DNA from 4 places in the Labrenzia sp. VG12 genome. Region 2 is predicted to be linked to each of the others. Evidence: predicted binding sites of a transcription regulator. Region 2 holds the regulator's gene; each other region holds the start of a gene.
The links. The regulator PhoB, encoded in region 2, activates phosphate uptake and scavenging genes when phosphate is short. The targets are predictions, from matches to a motif close to TGTCATNNANCTGTCAT.
Positions count from the first base shown of each region.

Region 1: the regulator PhoB is predicted to act here: its motif matches at 1,955-1,971, upstream of CHH27_RS09650 (glycerophosphodiester phosphodiesterase family protein).
Region 3: the regulator PhoB is predicted to act here: its motif matches at 2,069-2,085, upstream of CHH27_RS04110 (glycerophosphodiester phosphodiesterase family protein).
Region 4: the regulator PhoB is predicted to act here: its motif matches at 1,396-1,412, upstream of phnC (phosphonate ABC transporter ATP-binding protein).

Region 1 covers NZ_CP022529.1:2,053,800-2,057,353, reverse strand. The annotation lists gene alaS (alanine--tRNA ligase) at 1-925, shown strand, start outside; gene CHH27_RS09650 (glycerophosphodiester phosphodiesterase family protein) at 987-1,952, opposite strand; gene CHH27_RS28475 (hypothetical protein) at 2,135-2,260, opposite strand; gene CHH27_RS09645 (cyclic nucleotide-gated ion channel) at 2,416-3,554, shown strand, end outside.
Region 2 covers NZ_CP022529.1:5,770,803-5,774,356, reverse strand. The annotation lists gene CHH27_RS26665 (aspartate aminotransferase family protein) at 1-432, opposite strand, end outside; gene CHH27_RS26660 (GcrA family cell cycle regulator) at 861-1,391, shown strand; gene phoB (phosphate regulon transcriptional regulator PhoB) at 1,837-2,535, opposite strand; gene phoU (phosphate signaling complex protein PhoU) at 2,616-3,311, opposite strand; gene pstB (phosphate ABC transporter ATP-binding protein PstB) at 3,342-3,554, opposite strand, start outside.
Region 3 covers NZ_CP022529.1:886,706-890,259, reverse strand. The annotation lists gene CHH27_RS04115 (FecR domain-containing protein) at 1-652, opposite strand, end outside; gene CHH27_RS04110 (glycerophosphodiester phosphodiesterase family protein) at 1,250-1,969, opposite strand; gene CHH27_RS04105 (YceI family protein) at 2,396-2,980, shown strand; gene CHH27_RS04100 (cytochrome b) at 3,031-3,554, shown strand, end outside.
Region 4 covers NZ_CP022529.1:419,566-423,119, forward strand. The annotation lists gene CHH27_RS01950 (helix-turn-helix domain-containing protein) at 1-424, opposite strand, end outside; gene CHH27_RS01955 (DapH/DapD/GlmU-related protein) at 489-1,115, opposite strand; gene phnC (phosphonate ABC transporter ATP-binding protein) at 1,512-2,345, shown strand; gene phnD (phosphonate ABC transporter substrate-binding protein) at 2,403-3,320, shown strand; gene phnE (phosphonate ABC transporter, permease protein PhnE) at 3,394-3,554, shown strand, end outside.

The DNA of each region.
Region 1 (3,554 bases), 2.3 Mb from region 2:
CGGCCATGTTGCCCAGAAGGGCTCGCTGGTGACACCGGAACGCCTGCGCTTCGATTTCTCTCATCCGAAGCCGGTCGGGGATGACGAGCTTGCAACCGTCGAGACCTTCGCCAACGAGATCGTGTTGCAGAATGCCCCTGTCGAAACGCGCCTGATGGCCGTTGACGATGCCATCGAAGCCGGCGCCATGGCGCTGTTCGGTGAAAAATACGGCGAGGAAGTCCGTGTCGTCTCCATGGGCACTGCGCTCCACGGGGACAAGGAAGGCAAGCCGTATTCGCTCGAACTTTGCGGCGGCACGCATGTGAAACGCACCGGTGACATCGGTCTTGTAACCCTGGTGTCCGAAGGTGCCGTTGCCGCCGGCGTTCGCCGCATCGAGGCCCTGACGGGCGCTGAAGCCCGGGCCTACCTGGATGGTCAGGACAAGCGCATGCGCGAAGTGGCCGCGATCCTGAAAACCGGTGCAGAGGATGTGCCGGCCCGGGTGGCACAGCTTGTGGAGGAACGCCGCAAGCTGGAAAAAGAGCTGGCCGATGCGAAGAAGAAACTTGCCATGGGTGGCGGCTCGGGCGAGGGCGCACCGGTGAAGGACGCCGGTTCGTTCAAGCTCATGGCCCGAACGGTGGACGGCATCAATCCGAAGGACCTGAAAGGCATGGCCGATGACGCCAAGGCCCAGCTCGGCACCGGCGTGGTGGTGCTGATCAGCGTTGCTGAAGACGGCAAGGCGGCGATTGTGACCGCTGTCACCAAGGATCTGACCGAGAAAGTCAGTGCGGTTGATCTGGTGCGCATCGGGTCCGAAGCCCTGGGCGGCCGCGGTGGCGGCGGCCGGCCGGACATGGCGCAGGCCGGTGGTCCGGACGGTTCAAAGGCCGACGGCGCCATTGCCGCGATCGAAAGCCATCTGGCAGGTCTCTGAAGATCTTCAGCCAATCTTGTATGATGAAGCGGGCGGTCCCTTCGGGCCGCCCGTTTTCATGTCAGTTATGCTGGCTCAGCGCCGGGCCGATGAATTCAATCCGGTTGGTCCAGACATATCCCTGAAACCCGTCCGGTACCGATTGCATCTGTTCCTGCGTGTCGATCCCGCCTGTGCCCTTGGGCGGACCGGTATAGATCACCTCGGTGTCATGCGCGCGCATCCGCGCCAGGAAGCGGTTCGGCCAACCCCAGAGATACGGCGCATAATTGGATGGCACCAGGATTGTTTTGCCGCGGCAGGCTCCCGGGACAAAGCCCGACCAGCCAAGGGCGATATAGCGCTGCAGGCAGTCCTTGGTGTCCTTTTTCGTAAAACCGCGCAGGCCCGGCCGGTGGCGGATCATATTTGCGGTTGGTGCTTCACCGCCGTAAACGCCCCAGACACGGGTTTCCCAATCCGGATGGGTCTTTAATAGGGCTTCGAGCCGGTCCGCTTCTGCAGGATCCCGGCTCTTGAAGTTGATCAGGAACTTGCCTTTTGAAAATCCCTCCAGAACGTCGCTGAGGGAGGGCAGCTTGCCAAGTCCGGTGCCTCTGAAAGGATAGGTCTGGCCGTTGTCGGCCGTATAGCCGTATCCGATGTCGAGCGCCTTCAGGGCGGAAAGGCTATGCTCACGCGTGACACCCGAACCATCGGTCCGGCAGTCCAGTGTCCAGTCGTGAAAAACGGCAAAATGACCGTCGGTGGTTGGATGAATGTCGAGTTCGACAATGTCCGCCCCGGCAGCAAAGGCGGCCTCCATGGAGGCGAGCGTGTTTTCCAGAAAGGCGTGTTCGGGGTTAAAGATCCGGTCGGCGGTGCAGGTGTCGCGGCCAAGGTCTGTGCGATCATAGGTTTGATGGACGCCACGATGGGAAATGATCGTCAGATCGCCACCCGTGGGCGGAGAAGCAAGCCAGGATGCATTGGTGACATAAAGCGCCAGCCCCAGAAGGGCGGCGGCGGCGAGACTTTTTCGAAACATTGACGACAGCCGGAAGACTCAGTTGGAAAACGGCTGCAAGTCTTCCCGTGAGACTGTGGCTGAATGGAGACGGGGCCAAGACGGTCGGTACCATCATGAGCGTTGATTGAGGGCATTACCGGGGACAAAAACTGAAAAAGCGTGCCATCTGGCACGCTCTTTTCAGTCGGATGCGGATTTGATCAGCTGAGGGCTGCTGCCAGTGCAAGGGCCAGGGCCGTCAGGAAGGTTGAGGCAATCAGCATTTTCAGCACCACATGATGCTGAGTGGTTTCACCAGCCCGCGCCTTGTTGGTTTCAATGGTCATCGTCATCTCCTTTTGGTTTCGCTTACACAAAGACAGATGGGGACCTGCGGCAATCTTGCCCAATCACTATGTCGCGTTCCGATGTCACGGAATTGCGCGCAAGCTGTGAGGACGCGCCGTCCAAGGCTTTGTTGCCGCTCGAAATTCCGCTATTGATGAGGCTGACCTTTCTACGAGACGAGGTGCTGGTGGAACAGCAGAACTTCAAGCGGGCGCTTTATGAAGTGCTTGAGGACACGGGCAAGCGAAGGCTGGCAGCCCGGTCCCTGCGGCAGTTTCTCGTTGTTCTGATCCTTCTGAATATCGGGCTTGCAGTTCTGGAAACGGTGCCGCAGGTCAGGGACACATTCGGTCCGCATCTGCGCTTCGTGCAGCTCGGCAGCGGGTTCATATTTCTGGTCGAGTATATCTTGAGGCTTTACGTTGCGGATCTGCACCCACCGCTGCGCCGCTATGGTCCGTTCTGGTCGAGGTACCGCTATGCGGTTCAGCCCGATGCGGTGATCGACCTGATCGGTGCGTTGCCGTTGCTTTTCGTCTTGTTCCTGCCGAACCAGGCGGTCACCGTCGTAGTGCTGCTGCGCCTTCTCCGGTTTCTCAAGCTGGCCCGCTACTCTCCGGCCTTGCGGTCGCTGATTTCCGCTGTCGTCGCGGAACGCAAGGCGCTCATGGGGTCCACGATGATCATCGCAGGCGTCATCCTGCTGGCCGCGACCCTGATGTATCTCATCGAACATGATGACCAGCCGGAGAAATTCCGCAGCATCCTGCACGGCATCTACTGGGCGATCACGACGGTGACCACGGTGGGCTATGGTGACGTTGTCCCGGTCACCAATCTTGGCAAGATGGTTGGCAGCGTGGTGATGATGATGGGCTATGGACTGATCGCTCTGCCGGTCGGCATCATCGCGTCGGCCTTTGCGCGCGAGATCCACAGCCGCGATTTCGTTGTGACCTGGTCGATGGTTGCACGCGTGCCGCTGTTCGAAGACCTGAAAGCCACGGAAATTGCAGAAGTGACCAAGTTGCTGCAGGCACAAAGCGTCCGAAAGGGCGGCATCATCGCGGACAAGGGCGACGTTGCCGACAAGATGTATTTCATTGCCGATGGCGAGGTTGCCATCAAGCTGGAGCACGACACGGTTTATCTGGGTGAAGGCAACTTCTTTGGTGAGCTTGCCTTGATCAATCAGACAACGCGCACAGCCGTCGTCACGGCCAACAGCGATTGCCAGCTCATGGTTCTGGAGGCGGGCGCGTTGCAGCAGCTGATGGATCGCGATGAGGCGCT
Region 2 (3,554 bases):
CGCCTGACCACCGGCAGCAATCGTTGCAATGGTCCGGCCGTGAAAGGCCCCCTCGAAGGTGATGATGTGAAAGCGTTCAGGCTGGCCCTTGTCATACTGGTAACGACGCGCGCATTTGATCGCCGCTTCCATGGCCTCGGCGCCCGAGTTCACGAACAGGGCCTTTTCGGCAAATGTCGCCTCGCACAGACGCTGCGCCAGCCGTTCCCCTTCCGGGATCTGGTGCAGGTTGGAAATGTGCCAGAGCTTGGCGGCCTGGTCCTGGAGGGCTTGCACCAGATGCGGATGGCTGTGGCCGAGAGAATTGACCGCGATGCCGGAACCGCAATCGAGGAATCGTCGGCCGTCTTTCGTGACAAGCCAGACACCTTCCCCATGATCGAAAGACAGGTTCGATCTTGCGTAATTTCCGAATAGTGCAGTCGCGGACATAACCTCTTTTATCTCCTCAAGAACGCCCAAATGGCCCCAACGTCACCTTGACGCGGGACCGGCACCTTGTCAGATGCGTTCGGGCCAAAACGCAACGTGCCGCCCGATGAGGCGGCACGCAGCGGAAGTCTTATACACCGCCCCCACCATGGACTGTCAATGGAAATGCCGCTCCAGGGTCGCCGAGGACAGATTTCGTAAAAGTCTCAAGGGCATCGCTTATTTGGGGAAAAGTCCCTTCATCCCCAACTGGTTTGGGTCAAACGGTTGCCTGATAAATTAACGTTATTGTAACCTCTGGGACATCGAACACGAGATCTCGTGCGGCAAATCACTTAGAGGCACTAGATATGCCATACTTAGGCATGCACGCGCATGCTTAACACGGGGTTAATGGCCGCAAGGCGGTCAAATAAAAGGGTGCGGCAATGAGTTGGACAAACGAACGGGTCGAGCTTCTCAAGAAGCTTTGGAGCGAAGGCTTGAGTGCAAGTCAGATCGCTGGCGAACTGGGTGGTGTGACCCGAAACGCCGTGATCGGCAAAGTGCATCGCCTTGGCCTGTCCGGTCGCGCGAAATCCTCTTCCTCCAGCGCCAAGCCGCGCCGGCCGCGGACGGCCGCTCCCAGCAGCGCTGCTCCCAAGAAGCCAACGCAGCAACCACAGAGCATTGGTGCGACGGCCCTGAAAGCCGATATCACGCCGGCTCCGGTTGTCGAAGCCAAGCCGGAAATCGAACCGATCGCCGATGTGGTGCCGATCTCCCAGCGGGCAACGATCCTGACGCTTACCGAGCGGACCTGCAAATGGCCGATCGGCGATCCGGCGACCGACGACTTCTATTTCTGCGGCCGCCAGTCCGAAGCCGGTGTCCCCTATTGCACCTACCACTGCAAGATCGCTTACCAGCCGGTCGCCGACCGTCGGCGTGACCGCAAGGTGGTCGCCAAGGCCGGATAACGGCAGCACCTCAAAGGGCTGCCCTTGTTGAAAGCCCGCCAATCGGCGGGCTTTTTCTTTTTGCGGTTTTTGGCGGCAGGAAGCTGCCGTTTCCGCCATCGTCGTGCCACGGCCAGTCCATGGCGTCCATGCCAGTGCCTTTGGCGAACGTATGGCCCTGCGCAACCGGACCGTCACGGCGTGGCTTGCCGGATCAGGTCCGGCAATGACGGAGCTGAGGCTGGGGTCCCTGTCATGGCCTTCCTTACCTCACTTCAGCCACGCAACGCGTCTGCCGGGATCCTGAAAGCCCAGCGTTCGCCCCTGACCAAATTTGAGAGAAACCGAAAGCTCGCCGGTCCTGGATTTCCGCTTCGCTGCATCCGGAATGACGATGAACTAGGAATATCAAATACAAAAGCCCGCCAAGGGCGGGCTTTTAGATGTCTTGCTCCACGGTCAGCGCTCAGGCGCTGGCCGAGAACTGGTCATTGAAGGCGTAACCGGCACCGCGCACAGTGCGGATCGGGTCCTTGGCCTTGCCCCGGTTGAGCGCCTTGCGGAGCCGGCCGACATGAACGTCCACGGTGCGTTCGTCCACGTAGACATCATGGCCCCAGACACCGTCGAGCAACTGCTCGCGCGAGAAAACGCGGCCGGGCGACGTCATCAGGAATTCCAGAAGGCGGAATTCGGTCGGACCAAGATGGATTTCCTTGGTGTTGCGACGAACCCGGTGCGTTTCCCGGTCGAGCTCGATGTCGCCGGACCGCAGCATGGTCGACACCACTTCCGGGCTAGCCCTGCGCAGGATGGCGCGCACGCGTGCCATCAGTTCCGGAACGGAAAAAGGCTTTACCACATAGTCGTCGGCGCCGGTCGACAGGCCCCGGATGCGCTCAGCCTCTTCGCCGCGGGCTGTCAGCATGATGACAGGCAGACGCTCGGTATCTTCTCGCGCGCGCAGACGGCGGCAGAGTTCAATACCGGACAGGCCCGGCAGCATCCAGTCGAGCAGAAGCAGGTCGGGCAGGCTTTCCCGCAGGCGGATTTCGGCCTCGTCCCCACGGACACACGATTCAACCGCATATCCTTCGGCTTCCAGATTGTATCTCAACAGAAGGCTGAGGGGTTCTTCGTCTTCGACGATGAGCACCTTCGGCATGCATTCGCTCCAATTTCAGCAACCGGCGCAGGGTGAAGGTTGTTGCGCCGGTCGGACCGCTACCGCGACAGGTGTCGAAACTAGGCCGCGCCCGTCTCGTCCACCTTGGCGCGTTCTTCCGGCAGACGATCGCCGGTCACCATGTAGTAGACGTTTTCCGCGATGTTGGTCGCGTGGTCACCGATACGCTCGATGTTCTTGGCGCAGAACAGCAGATGGACGCACTGGGTGATGACCCGCGGGTCTTCCATCATGTAGGTCAGCAACTCGCGGAACAGCGAGGTATAGATCGCATCCACTTCAGCATCGGCTTCCTGGACCTTGCGCGCCGTTTCCGCGTCCTTGCGGGTATAGGCGTCCAGAACCTGCTTCAGCTGAGACAGCGCCAGTTCGGTCATGTGTTCCACACCGATGGCGAGTTTCTTGGACTGCAGATCACTGTCGATGGCGATCACGCGCTTGGCCACGTTTTTGGCCAGATCGCCGACACGTTCCAAGTCGTTGGCAATACGGGTTGCAGCCGTGACTTCCCGCAGATCCTGCCCCATGGGCTGACGGCGCGCGATGATCTCTATCAGCTTGATCTCGACTTCCTGATGCAACGCGTCCAGGCGCACATCGTTCGCGATCGTGGTCTTGGCCAGATCCAGGTCCTGCGAAACCAGAGCATGGACCGCGTCGGCGAAGGCTTTTTCTGCCAGACCGCCCATTTCGGCGATCTTGCCGGCCATAGCCGTCAGTTCCTCGTCATAAGCCGAGACTGTATGTTCAGACATCCTGTGTCCCCTTCAGAATTCGAAAAGCGCTTAGCCGAAGCGGCCAGTGATGTAGTCCTGCGTACGCTTGTCCTTCGGGTTTGTGAAGATGTCCTCGGTCGGACCTTCCTCAACCAGAATGCCAAGGTGGAAGAACGCGGTGCGCTGAGACACACGAGCAGCCTGCTGCATGGAGTGCGTCACGATCACGATCGTGAAGTTTTCGCGCAGTTCGTCGATGAGCTCTTCAACCTTGGCCGTTGC
Region 3 (3,554 bases), 1.1 Mb from region 2:
AATTGCCATTGCTGTTGCCATTCGAATTGCCGTTGCCGTTACCGTTCGAATTGCCGTTGCCGTTCGAATTGCCGTTGCTGTTGCCGTTCGAATTGCCGTTGCTGTTGCCGTTCGAATTGCCGTTGCTGTTGCTTGAAGCGTTGTTTGCGTTCAGGGCTCGCGCTTCTGCCGCCGTTGCCGGCACGTTTCTGACAATACGGGTTGCAAATGCAGGCGCGCGTTTCGGCCCCGGACGCACCACTGGCCGCGTACGTCCTCTGACAGAAAGGCCAACACGGCGCGCGGGATTGGTGAATGCAGACTGCCCGACACCGATGTCGGCACGGTCTCCAGATGCAAAATCATGCACTCCGACGACGCCTTGCCCAACATTGACCGTCGCCGTGTTCTGGGTCACCCGCACTCGGAAATCTGTCCCTTTGACGACAGCTGCCAGGAAGGGGGTTTCGACCTTGAAATGGCGAAACCATCTGCGTGTTACGTTTACGTCGAGCTGGCCCCTGTCTTGATAGACCACCATTCGCTTGATGAAGAACCCACCAGGCTGGAGCGTTACAACAGCGCCCCTGGACACGACAAATTTCTGGTCGCCGCGCCGAATGGCAACCCGGCCCTGGCCGGTCCTGACCTTCCAGCCGCGGCGCACGATCATGCCTTTTTCCGCAGTAAATGACTCTCCGGTCCTCGTCTCCACCAAAACACGGCCGGTGACGCGATCCACCTTCCAATGCCAGTTGTTTTCGGTTGCCTGATTTTCCTGCGCCAAAGCGCCCGTGACCGCGCCGAACAACAGCAGGCAGAAGAATACGGACATCGCCGTTAGCCGGAACGCGCGGTCGAAACCAGTGAGATCGACGGCTGCAACGGTTCTGCACCGGCATTCAGACCAACGTTCCAGCAGAGTGTTTTTCGACACAAGTGCCCCCAAACGCCTAAATTTATTCGAAACCAGAGGCTACGTAAGGGCACTTAACAGGATTTGAAGAAAACTTGGAAATATTGCCGATTTTCAATCCGCTAAAATTGTAATGAAAGGGGAAGGTTCCTGGTCACCATTTCTGGCAACATATCTTCCCGTTTCTGCTACCTTCGATGGAAATGCTGCACCCCTATCTCTTTCTGCCACCCAGAGTAAAGCTTTCCTGACCGTTTACCATATCGACAAATACTGCCGGCAACAGGCCGCTGCCTCTCTCATCGGCCGGCTTGCTCAGGAACGGACATGCCAAATGCAGAAACAGGTGGTGCACTACACGGGGGTGAGCAGGTCATTTTCCACCGACCGAAACACCTCAATCTGATCGATATTCATCTGCTCGACCCCGCAGCGTACGGCCCTTTCAAAGACTGCCCGATCACTACCGGCGTAAAACATCTGGGTGATCAGGCCCGCCCTTTTTGCCGCCGCGACCAGATCAGGGTCCAGATTGTCTTCGTGAAACTCAATGATCTGCGCCTCCTGTGCCACGGCGCGGTCAACCGATCCAACGTGAATGAAGAGAACCATGCGGCGCAGGTCGGGGACCTTGGCACGAGCCTCCGCGCGAATGGCCTGGTCAAAGGAAAAGGTCCAGGCCTCGCTGAGCATGCCGCGCACCGCCAGCATGTCACGAACTTCTCCGGGGTCGCCGTCCTTGATTTCCACATAAGTGGCAATCCGGCCCTTGCAGGCATCCAGGAACCGGTCCAACCGGGGCACCTGCTCGCCGGCGAAGTCCGGGCCGAACCAGATACCGGCGTCGAGCGCATCAATTTCAGCCGATGTCAGGTCCGAAATCCGGCCTGAGCCATTGGTGGTTCGATCCACTGTGGCGTCATGCATGACGTACAGAATGCCATCCCGGGACGGTCGCACGTCAAGCTCAACAGCCTCCGCGCCCATCTCGATGGCTTTCTCCAGGGACGCCAGCGTGTTTTCAGGAGCCCACAGAGACGCGCCTCGGTGACAAACAACCATCGCTTGTTTCACGTCGATTCTCCTGGTGCTCCAGACCGGTGATCTGAAGGCTTTCGGGTTCCGATTTCAGCTATACGTCAGGAAAGATGAGCCAAGAGGTGCCTGAATTTCTTGATGGAATGATGACACTGGAACTTCTTTCGAGTTATCATGCACTTACCGAGCTAAGCAACTCTTGATTGCGCCACCAAAGACACCACATGGGCACTTGCAGGCGATGCTGATTCTGAAAGGTCCGCGGTTTTCGGATAGCGAGCAGTAACAATCGACTCGGAATTTCTTATCAGGCCTTCACCAAAACAGTGTCAGAAATCGGGCTGTGATTGTTCGAAATTTCAGAACAGTCAGTCAAATTGCATGCGCCGATTTCATGCCTATCTTCCGCAATGCAGCGTTCATGGGCGAACGCTCCTGACACCATTCTTACGAGGTTTGAACATGATCCGTCTTGCAGCTCCCGCACTGGCTCTGTCCCTTTTTGCCGGCGCAGCTTCTGCCGAACCAGTCGCTTTCGACTTTGACAAGTCTCACGCCAACCTGTCGTTCACCTATAATCATCTCGGCTATTCCACGACAGACGGTCGTTTCGGCAACTGGGATGGCACACTCCTGATCGACAAGGACAGCCCCGCCAACTCCTCCATCGAATTCACCATCGACATCACCAGCCTCGATACGTTCTGGGCGGATCGTGACAAGCACCTCCTAAGCGCGGACTTCTTCGACGCCGACAAATTCCCGAAAGCGACCTTTGCCAGCACCAAGGTCGAACAGGTTGGTGAAAACCAGCTCGAGGTCACTGGCGACCTGACCATCAAGGGCGTCACCAAGCCGACAACCCTGAACGTCACGGTTACCGCGCTTGGCGAACACCCGATGGCCAAGAAGGAAGCTGCCGGATTTGCCGTTTCCACCGTCATCAAGCGGTCCGACTTTGGCATGGACATGTTTGTTCCCTATGTGGGGGATGAGGTGACCGTCACCTTCCATGCTGAAACGCTGAAGGCCGACGCCACCAACTGATCGAAAGACGCCGGGGGCCGAGCGGCCTCCGGCAACCTGAGGAGCCGGCGATGCTGCGCAACACCAAAACCGGATATGGCAGGGTCGCGATCCTGTTTCACTGGGTGATGGCCCTGATGATTGCCGGCATGCTCGCCTTCGGGCTCTATATGACCAGCCTGCCGAGCGACGATCCCGAGCTGTTCACGCTCTACCAGCTGCACAAATCCATCGGGTTTGTCGTGCTCGCGCTCGCTGCGCTGCGGCTAACCTGGCGCCTTGCCAACCCGTCGCCCAGATTGCCGGATGGCATGCATCCGCTGGAAAGGCTGGGTGCCCATCTTGGTCATATCGGCCTTTACGCCCTGCTGTTCGCGATGCCGCTCACCGGCTGGCTGATGGCCTCCGCGTCGCCATGGGGCATTCCGACAATTGTTTTCAACGTACTGCCGGTGCCGCACCTGCCGGTCCCGGAAGTCCTGGGTACGCAGGCGGAAGCGGAGAGCTTCTTCAAACTGCTCCACGCCTATGGCGCCTATCTGCTGATCGCACTGATCTTCGTGCATATCGCGGCGGCCTTCAAACACCACCTGAT
Region 4 (3,554 bases), 630 kb from region 2:
GCTCGTACCAGCCATTTTCTGCCAGCGATTGCTCGGCCGCCCGGATGCCGTCGGAGGCAAAGCGCCACAAAGGCCGATTCAAGTATTCCGACACCGGAGCGCGCCGTTCCTTCTCGCGGCCAGCTGACATTGCCAGCAGCCTGTGGGTCAGGTCACAGACGAGGTGGACGGAATCGGACGAGCGGCTCACAAGGTCAAGCAACGCCCGGTCCGCCGCAGTTGAGGGGCGTGCGCGCAGCAGCTGGGTGATTTTCAGAAGGTGCCGGCCGTCAGGCTGGGCATGGCCACTTTCCCATCTGGAGATCCGCGCCTGGGAGACGCCGAGCTCATGCGCCAGCACCTCTTGCTTGACGCGGTTCAGCGCCCGCCATCGCCGAAGAGATGGGCCGAGACTGGTCTGGAGAACGGCAGTTACAGTGGGCATACGCCAAGTCTAACGCGAATCGGCGGCGAAATCAGCTCACTCCGAGGCGCATGCCCGATCCGGGTCAGCGATACTTCTCGATAAAGGCATCGATGGACAAACTACGGAAATCCGGAAGCCGTTCCTTCAGCTGGTCGTGGTTCCAGTCCCACCAGGCAACATCCATCAGGCCCTGTTCCTGCTCGGCCGTGAAGCGTCGCTTGATTTCCTTCGCGGCGACACCGCCGACCACCGTATAGGGAGCAACATCCTTGGAAACGACCGCACCGGCCGCAACAATGGCGCCCGTGCCGATCGTGACACCGGCCAGCACCGTCACATTGTGGCCAATCCAGACATCGTGGCCGAGGGTGACCCAGTCGTCCTTGCGCCATTGGAAGAAGTCACCGTCATCCTCACCGAGTCCATAGGCGGCAGCGCGATAGGTAAAATGGTGCTGGGAGGCGCGCCAGGTGGCGTGATTGCCCGGATTGAGCCGCACACGGCGCGCAATCGAACAGAATTTGCCGATGGTCGACCAGACAACATCGCCGTCCTGGACGATGTAGGAATAGTCGCCCATCTGGCTTTCCCGCATATGCGTGTGGGCGCCGACTTCCGTCCAGATCCCAAGCTCGCAATTCATCACACTGGCATCGGGATGAACATTCGGGGCTTCGGTGAGGCTGGGCTTCTGGTGCGGCGCTGACATGGTGTTTCCGATGTTTGATGTGAGAGGCGGGACCGGTTTGTAGACGGTCGGCAGGCAAGATCAATGACAGTTTAATGACGGTCCTGTGACTGTTTTCAGTTTTTTCAACTTGTGAACAGCCGCCATTGGACGGCCCGGACATGTGAATATTTAGATTGGCGGCAAATCATTCTTGAAAAACTTTGATGGCCGAAGAGATGGTCACGATGGTCCGAAAGCCCTGAGCGCGTTGCGGAAATCCAGCCGTGTCACGGTCCGGAATCCGTTTAACGCAGCGGCATGTCATTGATCTGTCATAAATTTTTGACGTTTCAGTCAAGGGACTGTCATCCAAATGTAACGGTTCAATGGCTCTTGTCGCCCAGCAATACGAACAAACACGGACAGGGCTGGCGCGTGATTCAGTTTCAGGAAGTCACCAAGACCTTCGGGTCTCGGACCGCGGTCAACAAAGTAAGTTTTAATATCGACCAGCCACAGATGGTCGGCATTATTGGCCGCTCCGGCGCCGGCAAATCCACCTTGCTGCGCATGATCAACCGGCTGACGCCGGCGACCTCCGGTCAGATCCTGTTTGAGGGCCGCGACATTCTCGGCCTGCGCGGTGGCATGATGCGCCGCTGGCAGCGCGACTGCGCCATGGTGTTCCAGCAATTTAATCTGGTCCCGCGCCTCGATGTCTGCACCAATGTGATGCTCGGACGGCTGAATGGCCACGGCACCTTGAAAAGCCTCTTCAACGTTTTCAGTGCAGATGATGTGAACACGGCGCTTGCCGCGCTTGACCGCCTCGGCATTGCGCAGGAAGCGACCAAGAGGGCAGAAGAACTGTCCGGCGGTCAGCAACAGCGCGTCGCCATTGCACGGGCCCTGATGCAGGACCCGCATATGTTCCTGGCCGATGAGCCGATCGCCTCGCTCGATCCGATGAACGCTAAGATCGTCATGGATGCGCTGCGCGAAATTCATGAGCGCGACAACAAGATCGTGCTTTGCAACCTGCACACACTCGACACCGCCCGCAGCTATTGCGACCGCGTGATCGGCATGCGGGACGGTTTCATCGTTTTTGACGGCAAGCCCGAAGAACTTACCACGAATGTGGCACGTGAGATCTACGGCGCCGATGAAAGCTTCAACGAGGCAGCAACCTCAACTGCCATCGATGCCGGCAAGTCCGGCGCACAAGAATCCGCTGGTGCGATGACCCCGGCGGCAGCAGCGGTCTGATCCGGCTGCATACCTTATGACGTCATCAAGTTTGAGAACTCTCGGGGAGTGTCCCACATGAAAATCGTTGCTAAAGTTGCTGCGCTGGCCGCAGTCAGCATGATCGCTCTGAACGCCTCTGTTGCAGGTGCTTCTGAAATCACCGAATTCCGCATCGGCATCCTGGGCGGCGAAAACGCTTCCGACCGTCTGCGTGCCTATGAGTGCCTCGAGCAGAAAACCGCTGATCTTCTCGGCGTTCCGGTCAAGTTGTTCGCACCGGCCGACTACAACGGCGTGATCGAAGGCCTGCTCGGCGGCAACCTCGACCTGGCCTGGCTCGGCGCTTCCAGCTACGCGAAAGTCTACCTGACCGATCCGGAAGCTGTTGACCCGGTTCTGGTCAAGGTCAACGTTGACGGTGGCTACGGCTATTACTCCATCGGTTTTGCCCGCAACGACAGCGAGATCAACTCCCTGGAAGACATGAAGGGCAAGGTCTTCGGCTTTGGTGACCCGAACTCCACGTCCGGTTACCTGATCCCGTCCATCGCCATCCCGCAGGAAGGCTACTCCATGACCGCCGGCGAATATTTCGGTGACGTGGTCTTCACCGGTGGTCACGAGCAGACCATCGTTGCTGTTTCCAACGGCGACATCGATGCCGGCGTCACCTGGGCCGACGGCCTTGGTGAGTGGGAAGACGGCTACAACTCCGGTGCCCTGCGCAAGGCTTCTGATGCCGGTCTGGTCGACATGACCGAACTGCGCCAGATCTGGCAGTCCCCGGTGATCCCGGAAGGCCCGATCGTTCTGTCCAAGAAGCTGCCGGAAGACGTCAAGATCAAGATGACCGGCCTGATCGCTTCCCTGAACTCCATCGATCCGGATTGCGCCTACAACATCGCAGCCGGTGAGACCAAGGGTTTCATGCCGATCACCCACGAAGCTTACGTGAACATCGTCGAAGCCCGTAAGGCCAAGAACAAGAACTAAGCGGTTCGTCTGAACCCGAACGCGGGCCGGTTTCCGGCCCGCGTTTTCTATGACTTCCTCGAAGGATTCTGAAATGGCCGTTGCCGCACTCGAACAGGAAATCCTGACACTGCGCAAACGACGCCAGCTTTACTCCCTGATCGGGCTGCTGCTGGTCGTCGCCGTACTTATGTCCGGGTACTCTAAATCGAACGAGATGAATTCCGGCGGCTTCTTGCAGGGCCTGACAAAATT